One region of the Lacrimispora brassicae genome, then DNA from elsewhere that is predicted to be linked to it. Evidence: riboswitches for the same ligand, from Rfam matches in the RefSeq annotation. Region 1 holds a riboswitch; the other holds the start of a gene.

Region 1 (7,511 bases):
TGCAGCAGCAGCTTGACAGACAATTGCAGCATTATAAATCGTATCAAATATATACCGAGAGCTTTCGGACATTTAAACACGATTACAATAAAATGATGACCTCTGTGAAATCCCTGTTATCTATTGAAGAATATCAGAAAGCAAAAAACTTGCTTGATACGATTGAAAAGACCATGGAGGAGCAGGTTCTGGTTCATCAAACCTATTCAAACAATATTATACTTGATGCCATCTTGCAAGATACTGCCAACCGATGTTCTGAGCAGTCCACCCGTTTTTCAGCAATGATCTGCCTTCCTGAAAGTCATAACCTGCCAGATATTGATATTGTCCGTATATTTTCAAACCTGACCAATAATGCAGTAGAGGCTTGTGCAAAAGTCACCCCTGATTCCCAACGGTTTCTAACCATTACCAGCAGTATTATTGCTCCCAATAACTGGCTGCATATCGAAATCTCAAACTCCTTTGACGGTAACGTGAAATGGCGCAACGGAATTTTTGAAACAACAAAGCCCAATCGAGATTTTCATGGTATTGGCTTAACCATTATCGAAGAAATTGTAAACAAACTGGGCGGTGTGATATGTTTTGATTCAGACAACCAAAAACGGATATTTACGGCAACACTTTCTTTGCCTGTTAAGCCTGGATCTCCCGGATCAGATTAACCATCTCAATGGCGCCCGCCGCACAGTCAAAGCCCTTATTGCCCGCCTTGGTTCCTGCCCGTTCAATGGCCTGCTCAATGCTCTCCGTGGTAAGCACCCCGAACATGACCGGAATGCCGCTGTTTAAGGATACATGGGCAATTCCCTTAGACACTTCGCTGCAAACATAATCATAATGAGTGGTGCTTCCACGAATGACTGCGCCAAGACAAATCACTGCATCATATTTGCCGCAGCCTGCCATCTTTGAGGCGATCAGAGGGATCTCAAAGGCGCCGGGCACCCAGGCAACCTCAATGTTTTCCTCGCTGACGTCATGGCGCTTTAAGCAGTCCAGGGCGCCGCCCAGGAGCTTTGCAGTAATAAACTCATTGAAACGTGCGGCAACAATGCCGATTTTCATTTCCTTTGATACAAGCTTTCCTTCAAATACTTTCATAATACATTCTCCTTCATGATTTAATAGTGTAAAATGTGGCCCATTTTGTTCTGCTTGGTTATGAGGTAAAACAAGTCATGCTCATTTGCCGGCACTTGAATGGGGACTCTTTCCATAATTTCCATACCGAAACCGGACAGTCCATAGACTTTTTCCGGATTGTTGGTAATAAGACGCAAGGTTTTTACTCCCAGATCCCGCAGAATTTGAGCGCCAATGTAGTACTCCCGCGGATCCCCGGCAAAACCAAGGGCAAGGTTGGCTTCCAGTGTGTCCATTCCCTCATCCTGTAAAGTGTAAGCGCGCAGCTTGTTGACCAGGCCGATTCCCCGCCCTTCCTGGCGCATATAGAGAAGGATTCCCCTGCCTTCCTGTTCAATCTGTGTCATAGCGGCGGCAAGCTGCTGTCCACAGTCACAGCGCATGGAACCGAAGGCATCTCCGGTCAGGCATTCGGAATGGACACGGCACAGGATGTTCTGCCCATCACCGATTTCACCTTTTACGAGTGCCACATGGTGCTCGCCGTTTAACTTGTTCACGTAGCAGCAGGCCTTAAAGTCACCGTATTTGGTGGGCATTTGGCTGACAGAGGTCTGCTCCACCAGCCGGTCGTTTTTCTTTCGGTATTCCTGCAATGCGGCAATGGTGATAAATGGAAGATTCCACTTTTGAGCCAACTGGATCAGTTGGGGCGTGTGCATCATCGTGCCGTCCTCGCCCATGATCTCGCAGCAAAGACCGCATTCTTTAAGCCCTGCCAGCCGCATCAAGTCTACGGTGGCTTCCGTATGTCCGTCACGCTCCAAGACCCCATTTTCCTTGGCCAGCAAGGGGAACATATGCCCCGGGCGGCGGAAATCCTCAGGCTTTGCCGTATCATCCACGGATTTCATAGCGGTGACGGAGCGCTCTGCCGCGGATATTCCGGTGGTGGTGTCCACATGATCCACCGAAACGGTAAATGCGGTGGTGTGATTGTCCGTATTCTCGGAAACCATCTGCGGAAAATTCAGGCGCCTGCAAATTTCTTCGTTCATTGGCATACAGATCAATCCTTTGCCGTAGGTTGCCATGAAGTTGATATTCTCTGTTGTGGCAAACTGGGCGGCACAGATGAAATCGCCTTCATTTTCCCGGTCTTCGTTATCCGTGACAAGAATGATTTTTCCTTGCTTAAGCGCTTCCAGCGCTTCTTCAATGGTATTGTATTGAAACATCGTTATCCTCCTAATAGCCAGATTTGGTTAGAAACTCTTTTGTGATGCCCCTTGACCGTTCTTGTTCCGGAGGGGAATCCATAAACTTTTCAATGTATTTCCCTACAAGGTCATTTTCCAGATTTACAGGGTCGCCAGCTTTTTTTTGAGAAAGGATGGTGGATTTTACCGTATGGGGAATGGCAGACAGGCTGAAATCCGAAGCAGTAACCGCTGCCACCGTCAGGCTGATACCGTCCACTGCAATGGAACCCTTTTCCACGATGTAGCGCAAAATACTGCTGTCCGCTGCAATGGTGTACCAAATGGCGTTGTCGTCTGTTTGTATGGCTTTCACCCTGCCCACGCCGTCAATATGTCCGGAAACCATGTGTCCGCCAAACCGTCCGTTTGCAGGCATTGCCCGCTCTAAATTGACGGCAGTCCCAGGGCGCAGCCTGCCAAGAGAAGAACGGTTCAGTGTCTCGTGCATCACATCTGCCTGAAAGGTGTTGGAGGAAAGGCCGGCAGCCGTCAGGCATACCCCGTTTACCGCTACACTGTCCCCAATGCAAAGATCATCAAATATAACCCTTCCTTGAATGGTAAGCACAGAGGAATGTACACTTTTTCGTACTTCCTTCAGTACACCGATTTCCTCAATAATTCCTGTGAACATGGGGCTGCACCTCACTTTCGATTAAAATATCCTCACCCAGGCAGGAGACTGTGCTGTTTGTGAGGAAAAACCCATCCTCCGGACAGGGAACGCCCATTCCTGCCACAGGCGTTTTCCCGTTTGCCCCGCCCAACAGTTTAGGTGCAATATATGCCTGCACCTTGTTTACGATTCCCGCCTGCAAGGCCGACCAGTTCAGAATACCGCCGCCCTCAAGCAAAATGCTGTCGACATTTTCTTCCCCCAGCTTTCCCATCAACCGGGCCAGATCCAAATGGCCGTCCTTTTGGGAAACAGGCAGGATACGGCAGCCGGCTTTGATGTATGGCCGTTGTGCTTCCAAGTCCACGGAGGCGGTGGCAATGACCGTAGGAACCTCTTTGGCGGTCACAACAATTTGGGAATCCAGAGGCGTGCGCAATTGGGTATCACAGATGATGCGCAGCGGGTTTCTGCCGCCCTCTGTGCGGCAGGTAAGAAGGGGATCGTCTGCCAGTACAGTGCCCACCCCCACCATCACGGCGCTGTACCTGTGGCGGTCCTGATGCACCCGGCAGCGTGCGGTCTCACTGGTGATCCACTTGGAAACACCTGTGTACGCTGCAGTTTTTCCGTCCATGGTCATGGCGTATTTCATCACCACATAAGGCTTTCCGGTTTGAATGAAGTGGAAAAACACCTCATTGAGCTTGTCACACTCCGCCTTGAGAACCCCTTCCACCACCTGGATGCCCTGGCCTCGAAGCACCTCGATCCCTTTCCCCGCAACAAGCGGGTTGGGATCATGGCTGCCTATGACCACCCTGCAGATTCCGCTTTGCAGAATGGCTTCCGTACATGGAGGTGTTTTCCCATAATGGCAGCAAGGTTCCAGTGTTACATACAGGGTCCCGCCTTCCGGTGATTCCCTGCAGCTTGCAAGGGCATTCCGTTCCCCATGAGGGGCGCCATACCGTTCATGATATCCCTCACCGATTATCCGGCCTTCCTTTACAATCACGGCTCCAACCATAGGATTTGGATTTACAAGACCACACCCCTTTTTGGCAAGCTCCAGAGCCAAACCCATATATCTGATATCTTCCATATCACACCACCTTAAAAAGAAAATACCTTGAACACAAGGTCCAAGGCATTTTCTGCATCAATCCATGGATTTACACCGCTACTAATACAAAACGCTCTGAAATGAGGATTCATTTCAGAGCGGAAATATCAGTTGGCGTATCAAAATACATGGATACTGCTTGATCTTCTTTTATCCAGACTTTACTGTCGGCTTCGGAATTTCACCGAATCATGCCTTGCGGCTCGTGGGCTTTACCACCGGTAGGGAATTTCACCCTGCCCTGAAGATTGCTATTCAATTGGTGTAATAATACTACCTGATTAGAAGAATGTCAATACATTGGCGGAATTATAATTTATTTGCTGCTTAAACCTCATCTAAGAATACAAAATTTGGTATTTGTTTTCCCTTATATGTGGTGTAAAGTGTCTGGGAGCGCACTGAAAAATATTTTTCAATATTATGATCTGTCATTACCTCCTGTATGGCTCCTGCCTTGTAATCATGATCACCCAATAAAAAGCATTTATCTGCGATCCTTATTGCGTGGTTGGGATAGTGAGTGTTGATCATACAGGATATATTTTGTTCCGAAACAAAACTCTGCAGCAGCTTTAACAGCCTTATTTGATTGCGAAAATCCAAATGGGCTTCCGGCTCATCCAGTATTAAAAGCTGGGGAGAGTTTATTAATGCCCTTGCAATAAAAACAAGCTGTAGCTGTCCTCCGCTTAATTCATTGCAGCATTTGTCATGCAGGTCCGTAATACCGATTCGTTCTAAAACCTCATCAGCCTTTTGGTAATCTTCACTTCGTGGCGCTGCAAAATAAGAATTGCGGCCTGCTTTTCCAAATACGACCATATCCCGGACTGTGTAGGGAAACGAGGATTTATGTGCTTGGGGCACATATCCTATTTTGCTGACAGGTTTCTTATTATCACTCTTCTGCCCTGCAACCACGGAATAACCGCTTTTCCATTTTAATATTCCTGCTATGCATTTAATAAGCGTTGTTTTGCCAATGCCATTTCTCCCCATGACGGCCATAATTTCTCCGGTTTTCATTGTGAAATTCACATCTTGCAGTATAGGTCTTTCTTTGTGATAGTAAAATGTCCCGTTATTAACTTCCAAAAGCATTACGCCCCTCCTTTTGTCCGCCGGTAGATTACAGCAAAGAAAGGAGCTCCAATCAGGGCGGTCAAAATACCAATAGGTATCTCGGCTGTTGTCAGGTTTCTTGCAATGCTGTCTGCCAGGATCATGAATACGGCACCCATTAAGCAGGAGGCAGGCAGCAGTCTGCCATGATTAACTCCTGCAAGCCGTCTGCATATATGGGGAATAACAAGGCCGACCCAGCCGATAATGCCTGATACTGTGACACAAGCGGCCGTTACCAGTGTAGAGAAAAGAATAATAAGCCAGCGGGTGCGCTGAGGGTTAATTCCCATGGTATAAGCATCTTCATCCCCAAGGGACAGGATATTGATTTTCCAACGCAGGGCGAGCAGGCCAATTATGCCCAATAAAGCGGGAATACTTGCAATTTTTATATGGGTGTATGATGTATTCGAAAAACTGCCCATCAGCCAAAAGGTTATGGCCGGTAATTTGTCCCCTGCGTCTGCCACATATTTTACAAGAGAAGTAAGGGCGTTAAAGATGGATGAAACTATAATGCCTGAAAGAACCAGGGACATGGTCTCTCCACGTCCTTTTGCACCGGCAAGGAAAAACACCAGAAAAATACTGAATATTCCAAAGGCAAAGGGAATGAGTGACGTAAGCATATGATGATCGGAAAAAAGCAGTATTCCTAAGGCCGCACCAAAGCCGGCCCCTGCGCAGACGCCCAAAAGGTCAGGACTTACAAGGGGGTTTTGAAATGTTCCCTGTAAGGCGGCTCCTGATATGGATAATCCGGCTCCCACCAAACCGGCTAACAATATTCTTGGCAGCCGGACATTTATCAGAACATGGTCAATAATTTTTAAGGTATCGTCCTGGGTGCCCCTTAGGCGGTTTATAAATACATTCCGGATATCAGTAAAACTCATTTCATAGCGTCCGACGATCAGAGCGCCGGCTGCTACAAAAATAAGCAAAACCCAGAGCACCGTAATGACGATGGAATATTGTTTTTTTGAAGTTCTTTCCATGGCTAGTTCATTTCCCTAAGGCTTAATATGGAGTTCATATCTTCGCCGGTCAGTTTGACATTATGTAATCGCTCATAATATCCGGCCAATTCCCTGCGGAAGTTTTCCTCGCTGAACAGTTCCGGATATGCTTTTGAGATCAGCCACAGCGGCATTAAGGGAGAGTCTGCACAAGGCGCGCCCCAGGAATAGGCTGTTTGGGGAATATCATAAACCGCCTGATTCTTCCAGGCGTCCAATAACGACCAATCCTGCCCCTCAATGCTGTTGTTCAAAATCCCTTTCGCCGGCGCATTATGGAAAACAAAAATAATGTCAGGGTTCCACTGGTAAACCTGTTCCATGTCAACCTCTGCGGTTCCCTGTATACCGGATGCAGCATTGATTAATCCTGCTTTATCAAAAAAGCTTTGAGCATAAGCGTCAAAGGAGCTGTCGCCAGCAACCACCAGACTGCCCCCCATATTGCTGAATACCCATAGCCCCCGTTTGGGCTGCCCGGTCTGCTTTGCTAAAATCTCTTTCACCTTTTCGTCAGAATATTCCCATTCTGCCTGCAAACCTTCACTCCTGTCAGCCTCAAAGATTTCCCGCAGTAAATTATCCCAGGCAATTGTAACTTCTTTCGGATCAGTCAGCTTTGGCGAAAAGAAATTGACCATAGGAAGCCCGATATTTTCAAGTCCTTTTTTCTGGACTTCCCCATAGTAAAGAATCAAATCAGGATCAAGCTGCAATAAGGCCTCGGTATTGATAGAAAAATCATCGCCTACAAATGTTGTTTCAACATCTTTGTAATTGGGAAACAGCTTTTCAATAACATCTGCATTTGAAAAAGCAAAGGCCTTGGGGCTGAGACCCACGATCCTGTCATTGTCAGGAATTACTTCAAGCAAAACCGATGTAACAGGCGGTGTGATGACCACAACATGTTGGATTTCTGATACCGGAGGGATTTCAACCACGGCGCCGCCCAGATCTGTAATTGTTCTGGACTGGGTTTTTATGCTGCCGGTTGTTTCCAATGTACTGACTGGCTGTCCCTTTCCGACACAACCGGTCAGAGAGCATAATACTGCGATTCCTGACAATAAACAAATAAATGATTTTTTCATTTTGTCCTCCCGTTTTATACATGGTTTTTTATTAAGCTGCCGGCGTGTTCCAGAAAACATTTAATCGCTTCTAATTGGCTGTCTGGCAATCCGGCCACATAGTCAAACAGTACCTTGTCATATTGATTGTGGTATTCTTCATGACAGTCATAGGCCAACCGGCCTTTTTCGGTG
Region 2 (7,511 bases), on a different contig from region 1:
ATTTACATATCTTTTAACAGAATCTATTTTGGACTACAACAGCTTCGCTAATGTGATTAAACACTTTAGCGAAACCCTACATGTTTTGGCAAAACTCCTGTATCATACGTTTTGGCGTTACCCCATCCCCCTGTAGATTTTGATATCTGTTTATAGATTTCCAAACAACACAGAACTATTTTTATACAATAACTGCCTCAAATCCGCATAAAATCAAGGTTTCTTTGAGAGGAAACAGACGATTTCAACGTTCCCATAGACGGAAGTTTTATATAACATAGCAATATTACTTGTCATTTCTATATGAAGGGGTAGCTATATTTACCCCCATGTACTATATGCATGTTATTCACTATTCTTATTTGAAAATATGCCTTCCTCTGTGCCTCGCAAGAATTTCATGATTTTGTTCCACAGTCTTTTAAGAAAATTATATCTTTTTGATATTCTTTCTGTAGTGATCATTCAATAAAAGAGAGCTAAAGTAAAGCTTTTATCATAACTGAGTTCAATCATTCTTATTTAGTTTGGCCACAAGTTTGCATTTTGTATAATGATCTTCAAAATCATAATTATCATATACTTTCTTCAATGTTTGACCATCCTTGTCATATACTAGCATCTTTGAATCTAATAGCTGCATTTTATCCGCTACTTCATCAGATGGCGTTTTAAATAAAATATCTTTATAAATAATGTAGGTTGCATAATGCCGTCCAATCTCGAAATAACTAACAGGATTAAAAAATGAGTATTTCTCAAAATCGTTTTTTGATATCTCAGAATTAGTTGTATCCAAAGTGTAATCAAGCCTAAAGACCTTTGAAAACCCTTCTATCTGATCAATAATTTTTGCATGATTATATGTACCAACTTCAATAAAAACATTATCCATATAATAGATATTTAGTAAAAACAAAGCAGATAAACTATAAATCAAGTTACCAAGATTTGCTTTACTGAAATTTTTTACGCGATCATGTTTAATCTTATTATAGGCATTATACCAGCCCCAGGATTTTCTTTCTTTACCACCGATTTTAATTGAAATGTCTTTCTTAAATGGTGATAGTTTAATGTCAAATATGTTAGTTGTGCAGTTATCCAGAGTAAAATCCACCAATTTATTACTAAGTCCGTATTTTTCTTCTAATCTTGTATAATAGTCATTAAAATATACAATTTTCCTAATATGCCTCTTATTATCGTAAAATTTAATATTCTCTTTCTTGCAAAGCTCTTTAGATATATTTTCTATTTCAGATACTGTCCTTAAGAGCATATCAGCAATCTTCGTAGAATATACATTTAACTGCCTTCGATTAAATGTAATATAATAACTCAACTCTACAAGTTCCCTTTCCAATTGTTGATATATTGGAAAAAATAGATTTTGTGACACTATTCCCCCCCTTCCTGTTAATATAATGGCTAATTCATTAATCTATTAACTTTTACTGTCCTATATCAAATATCTTTTGCCAAAACGTTCATTTTTCTTACCCCACCACGGTAACCGGAAACATATTTCACCCCAATCACTCACGAAAACACACTTACATATTCGCCTCAAATCCCCGAAACCCTTTGATTTACTGGGCTTTCTTCTCCAGCAACACAACTGTCTCAACGTGCCTTGTTTGAATGAACATATTAACATACATAAACATAAATAATAAGCAAATAAGAGAAAATCAAACTATAACATAAATAAAAAGGGACATCCTCGTAGTTGAAGATATACCTTTCATTATTTGTCCTTGATTTCTATCAAGCGCCCATCTTTACAAGTTATAATTTAAGCCGCAAGCATTCATGCCTGCGGCTTACTATTTTAATGGAGATAGTGGGATTCGAACCCATGACCTCTTGAATGCCATTCAAGCGCTCTCCCAGCTGAGCTATACCCCCATGACCGCTATTATAGCAAAGCATTAAAAAAATTGCAACAACATATTGCATTTATTTTTTAAAATGTTATAATAATTCAAGAACATTTGAATATAGTAGTCTTCAGGGCAGGGTGTAATTCCCGACCGGCGGTAAAGTCCGCGAGCGCAAACTGCGCAGAATTGGTTTGATTCCAATACCGACAGTATAGTCTGGATGAAAGAAGATGTGTTAAATAGTGATAATACACCTGTCTATTTTTAACACCTGAAAGGCATACTTTCAGGTGTTACTTATTTTCAGGAGGACTTAATTATGAATATGACAAAGAAAACAAACAAACTCACCCTTATGGCCATGCTTTGCGCTCTGGCCTTTGTAGCTGTTGTGGCGATCCGGATCCCTCTGATCCCCATACTGCCATTCCTGGAATATGAGCCTAAGGATGTTATCATCCTTACCGGAGGCTTCCTATTCGGCCCAATGTCTGCGGCACTGATCTCTGTTATCGTGTCCTTTGTGGAGATGTTTACCATCAGCAGCACCGGAATTATCGGACTGATCATGAACATCCTTTCAACGGTAGCATTTGTCTGCCCGGCAGCTTATTTCTATAAGAAGCGTCATTCCCTGTGGGGAGCATTCTTTGGCATGGTGGCAGGCACCCTTCTCATGACCCTTGTCATGGTTTTGTGGAATTACCTGATCACTCCCATTTACATGGGCTATCCCCGGGAAGCCGTGGTCAAACTCCTTCTCCCGGCATTTGTTCCCTTTAACCTTTTAAAGGGTGGAATCAATACAGCCCTGACCCTTCTCATCTATAAGCCTTTGGTAACCGCCTTAAGAAGATCCAATCTTATGATTCCCGCTTCAATGGCTTCTGTAGACGCTTCCCAAAAGCAGAGATTCAATCTTGGCACCACCCTTACTGCAGCGGTCATTTTAATAACCTGTATTTTAGCTGTCCTGGTTATGAAGGGAATCATATAATCAACGAAACAGCAAGGGAGTGTCGCACAATGACATGAAATCATTTTGACTTCATGTCAGGAGCGGCGCTCCCATTTTTTCAACTTAAAATCCAGCTGAATCATCATTTTAGACACTCCGACCGGATTTTTGGCGTACTTTAACCGATCTGTTTCATGATCCTCTTTTTTATGCTGTTTTTAATTCATACAGATGGCTCTGAAGCTTCTCCCTTTGGATTTTTGAGTGCAGTTTGTTGATGTTAGACCCCATGCTCAGTAAAAGAAACTCGATTTTTACATTGTTTTTTCCGCTTGTCAAAAATCTCCTGAATCCATAATCCTGTTTTAATACTCCAAAGGCTCCTTCTACCTGGATCGAACGGTTCATCCGGTACCGGATCCCCTCTTTGCTTAAGATATTTTTTAGTGATACATTCCTTTTTTCTATCAGTACCTTTGAAACATACATCTGCTTTCCTCTTCGCGAATTGGTACATTTTCCTTCGAAATGTGGGCAGCTGCTATAGTCTTCACAACAATAAATGTCCTGCTTTGACTCATAACCAGTTGCGCTGATTTTCTTTTTCTTCCCAACATTCCATAAAATTCTGCCATAATGGCAGACAAAGCAATACCCTTCTTCTATATAGGCCATGTTTTCCCTGTGCCCGATTTCTTTTTTGAAGCTGCGTTTTTTCCACTTCTCATAGGTCTGGGGCTTGATGTATGGAATCTTCTGTTCTTTTTCTAGCCATAGATAATTCTCTTCATTTTCATATCCGGCATCTGCTGTGATACTTTGATAGCTGTGCTTTAAGTTTGATTCGGTTTCCTGAAGGAACGGAATCAGGGTATTGGTATCGTCTCGGTCGGAAAATACCCCCACTCCCATGATGTATTCGCTGTCAACTCCAATCTGGAGGCTATATCCGGGTTTCAACTGCGCATTCCGCATTTGGTCACCTTTCATGTGCATAAAAGTCGCATCCGGATCTGTCTTGGAATAACTGTTGTGCCCATGGATTTTTTTTTGTGGATACCGTACCTGTTTTGCCGTTCCAGGCAGGACTCTAAATACTCTTTGTCTTTCTGAATCTGACTCTTGCGGTGGCCACGCCCATGTACCAGAACAACGCCCAGTTCCTGAATCTTCTCTGTCAGCTGTTCCACGATTTTTCCCAGATCTTTGGCAGCTGTTTCGCTGTGAAAGCAGAAGGATTCCAGATACTCATGATTGATTTCTGGTATTCGCTGTTTTATCTGTCCCTGCATCCTTGCCTCATGCTTTCCGACTGCTTTTTTCCAGACAAAGGTGTACTTATTCGCTTTGGATTCAATCTTAGTCCCAGCCACGAATAGGTTCTTTCCGCTGGCTTCTCCTGATTTTAAGAGAAGGTGAGCCGGTTGTCCAAACAGTTCTTCACAGATTTCTTTTAAGAATGTGGTGCGGAATCTGGCTATCGTGCTATGGTCTGGAGCTTTGGTTCCAGCTAGAAGCCAGAGAAAGTTGATATCCCTTGTGCATGCTTTTTCTATTTTTCTGCTGGAATAGATCCCCTGTGAGTAGGCGTATACCAGAATCTTGAACATCAGCTTGGGTTCAACTGCAGGATTTCTCCCTTCCTGGGAGTATGCCTTATAAAGACTGCTATACAGAGACCGGGTGACTGAGATGCTGGAACGATCAGCCAACAGCTGTGCAGAAGAATTCCTGGAAACCTTGGAACAGTTTGATGCCATGCAACACCGACTCCATGAGGATCTTGAACGGATTGAACGGGAAAACCGGGAGAACAACTACAAGAGGTATATACAAGGACTTTAAGCAACTATAGATGAAGAAACTCAAATCGTGTATATCGTCGATGTAGTATATGACGGACAAAACTATCCTGAAATGCTGTAGTTTTTCAACAAAGGCCGATTGGAAGATTTTTCGGTCGGCCTTTCCCCTTGTACCTAAAAAGCATATCCGGATTGGCAGGTTGAGGATTGGCAAGAATACTATTTAGAACGGCTTCGTCACAAGACATTTCTATATCCTTTGACATAAAATAATAACTTACCCAAGGATTAAACCAATGGATTGCAAGGATAAAGAAAGCAAACAGTTTTATCAGATAGTCGCACCGCTGAATATACATTCTTATTGTCTCATATGTCAAAGTTTATCGGCATTTTCGTAGATGGATTTTTTCTCCTCATCATTTAGCGTTTTTTCAATGATAGAAGCAATCGCCAGAACGACAAATATATTTGCAACCAGCCTTACAAGCGTAAACAGCCATCCCATCGAGGATACTTCAAAAAGCAAGAGTGGGATACGGATGCTTGCGCAGGAACATATAAATATCAATACATTACTTATCTTACTACCTTTCTTCAACATCATACCGGCGACAGGCAGTAACGCATACAAGGGCACAGCAGTTACTATTCCCAATCCAAAGGCCACAAGGATACCTTTAATACCTGACTTCTCTCCCATTATGCGGATCATGCCTTCACGTTCTACCCACACGTCTAAAAGACCAATACAGACAAAGACTGGAGTCAGCATAAAAAGAAAGTTCAAAAAGTTCTTGCAAGTGAAAAGCAACGAATTTATTCCTATTGCGGGATAGAAAAGCAGGGCTAGAATATTCGTTGTTAAAACAACAAGCAAAAACCAATATTGCTTAATAATTTTCTTCATCTCATCACCAACCCGATAATAAAAGCTACGGCGAATGCAAAGACGAAAAAAAGCAGATTGCGAAGTATTGCAATCTTTTTCCCGAGATATTTACTTTCGAGTGGTATTGTAATAATTCCAACCGTAGTCAATGTGCAGATAAAAACAGCTATCTGCATTATACCCGCACCGTTTTGCAACAATTGTGAAGCAACGGGAAAGGCGATCAGAACAGGAATAAGGGCTATTGCTCCAGTAACGGCTGACAAAAGCATCCCCAATATGCCTGATTCTGCACCTATAATTTTTTGTATAGTTTCAGGCTTGATAGCCGCGAGCAAAGTCCCAACAAGAAACAGTATAGCTAGAAACTGAGGGAGCATGGAAAGAAACATTTTCCATGCTCTTTTCAATGCAGTTAAAGTTTTGCGCCTGTTTTTTATAAATGATACTACTAGCAAAAATACAGTTATACCATAAAGTATGTATGTGAATAAAGAATCCATTTAGCTAAACCATTTCTCCTTTCAATCCGCTTACACCAGTTCCTATAACTGTCTTGATTTAACGGCATTTTTTAGTAAAGGAATTATAATAGTTGCAATTACTCCGCCAATCAAGGCCGTAAGCAATTGCGGAATTGAAAACATGCCAGATATTGTTGTTGCTTGTTTTTCCGGCAAATTCATCAAATGAGGAATTGCAATTGCGACTATACCGATGTACAGCATCAAGAATTTACTAACTGCCGCAACAGTAAGAGTAAGAATGTAGACAGTAACTGACTTTCCAAAGCGGCGGTTGCCAAGAAAGTGCCAAATCAGAACAAGGACTATATTACCTGCCACAATAAAGGGAATAAGCAACCAAAGAGGCCCTATCCCCAGAAACTTTGCAAATATAGGGGAAATAACCGCCACAGTCAAGCCAGACGATAGCCCCGCTATCATCACCGAAATTATCAAAATCATATTAACAGCAGAGCCTGTGACAATTGTGCTTCCGAATACAGCTGTAGTAGCCTGCATAATGAACTCTTTTAATTCCTCAATGTCTTCACGGCTTTTAGAACTGACTTTTGCGATTGGCATATCCAGTATATTCCGAAATTGTTCCACTGTTTCATTGGATAGGTTGCTTAGATCGCTCTTATTTATAACTCCGATGGACGGAATTTTTCTCTTGTGCAGGTCCTTTGCCAAATCAACTTCAAATTCCGAAAGACCGTCAACGGCACTTATTACAATTATAGCAAAATTGGTTTTATCCATGACCTCATAGGTTTTTTGTTTTCGCAATGCACCAAGGTTGCCAACATCATCAAGGCCTGCTGTGTCAATCATAACAATCGGGCCAATAGGAAGTAATTCCATTGTTTTGAAAACAGGGTCGGTAGTAGTTCCTGCCACATCAGAAACAATGGCAATAGGTTGATTGGTAATCGCATTTATAAGAGTTGACTTTCCAACGTTGCGCTTTCCGAATATGGCAATATGGAGTCTAAATCCCATTGGTGTTGTATTCATAAATACATCTCCTTTACAAATCAGGGCATGTTTGAGTGATTAATCAACCAAACATGCCCTTTATTTGGAGGCCATAAAAGATGCCTATTTTTCGTTGCGGAGTTTCTGCGGGACTTTGGGCTGATATAGCCTCCAATCACAAACAGTGCTAGATGACTTCTTAGCAATTGACAAAACCGCTGATGAGATAACCTTAGCCATTTTCTGTTTCATAGTATTCACCTCGTAAATTATTTTACCAGAATATTCCTCTAATAAGTGATAACTATATATTATCAACTAAATTTGATTTATTGCAATTGGTTTGTCGTGAATAGCAAGTTGGTGTCGTAAATAGCAAGCGAGTGTCATGAATAGATAATGTTTGGCGAATACATTAAAGTGATCACCTATTCAGGTACAGAGATAACGGTATATAGTGAAAATGGCTTTACAACAAGAAAAAAC

The links. A riboswitch is a leader RNA that binds a small molecule or an ion and turns the genes downstream of it on or off. The one in region 1 is predicted to bind FMN.
Region 2: it holds a riboswitch for FMN, as region 1 does, so the genes downstream of both, ACYVD3_RS07115 (ECF transporter S component) here and ribD (bifunctional diaminohydroxyphosphoribosylaminopyrimidine deaminase/5-amino-6-(5-phosphoribosylamino)uracil reductase RibD) in region 1, are expected to answer to the same signal.

What each region holds. Positions count from the first base shown of each region.
Region 1 is NZ_BRYH01000064.1:59,665-67,175, forward strand. Features, by position in the region: gene ACYVD3_RS27355 (sensor histidine kinase) at 1-671, shown strand, start outside; gene ribH (6,7-dimethyl-8-ribityllumazine synthase) at 643-1,110, opposite strand; gene ACYVD3_RS27365 (bifunctional 3,4-dihydroxy-2-butanone-4-phosphate synthase/GTP cyclohydrolase II) at 1,131-2,330, opposite strand; gene ribE (riboflavin synthase) at 2,341-2,988, opposite strand; gene ribD (bifunctional diaminohydroxyphosphoribosylaminopyrimidine deaminase/5-amino-6-(5-phosphoribosylamino)uracil reductase RibD) at 2,969-4,075, opposite strand; FMN riboswitch at 4,235-4,349, opposite strand; gene ACYVD3_RS27380 (ABC transporter ATP-binding protein) at 4,424-5,200, opposite strand; gene ACYVD3_RS27385 (FecCD family ABC transporter permease) at 5,200-6,222, opposite strand; gene ACYVD3_RS27390 (ABC transporter substrate-binding protein) at 6,225-7,337, opposite strand; gene ACYVD3_RS27395 (MarR family winged helix-turn-helix transcriptional regulator) at 7,352-7,511, opposite strand, start outside.
Region 2 is NZ_BRYH01000009.1:283,565-291,075, reverse strand. Features, by position in the region: gene ACYVD3_RS07125 (hypothetical protein) at 509-1,402, opposite strand; tRNA gene ACYVD3_RS07120 (tRNA-Ala) at 1,839-1,911, opposite strand; FMN riboswitch at 2,006-2,122, shown strand; gene ACYVD3_RS07115 (ECF transporter S component) at 2,206-2,883, shown strand; gene ACYVD3_RS07110 (transposase) at 3,052-3,840, opposite strand; gene ACYVD3_RS07105 (transposase) at 3,831-4,604, opposite strand; gene ACYVD3_RS07100 (M56 family metallopeptidase) at 4,775-5,008, opposite strand; gene ACYVD3_RS07095 (permease) at 5,026-5,559, opposite strand; gene ACYVD3_RS07090 (hypothetical protein) at 5,556-6,044, opposite strand; gene ACYVD3_RS07085 (GTPase) at 6,087-7,064, opposite strand; gene ACYVD3_RS07080 (cyclic lactone autoinducer peptide) at 7,149-7,265, opposite strand.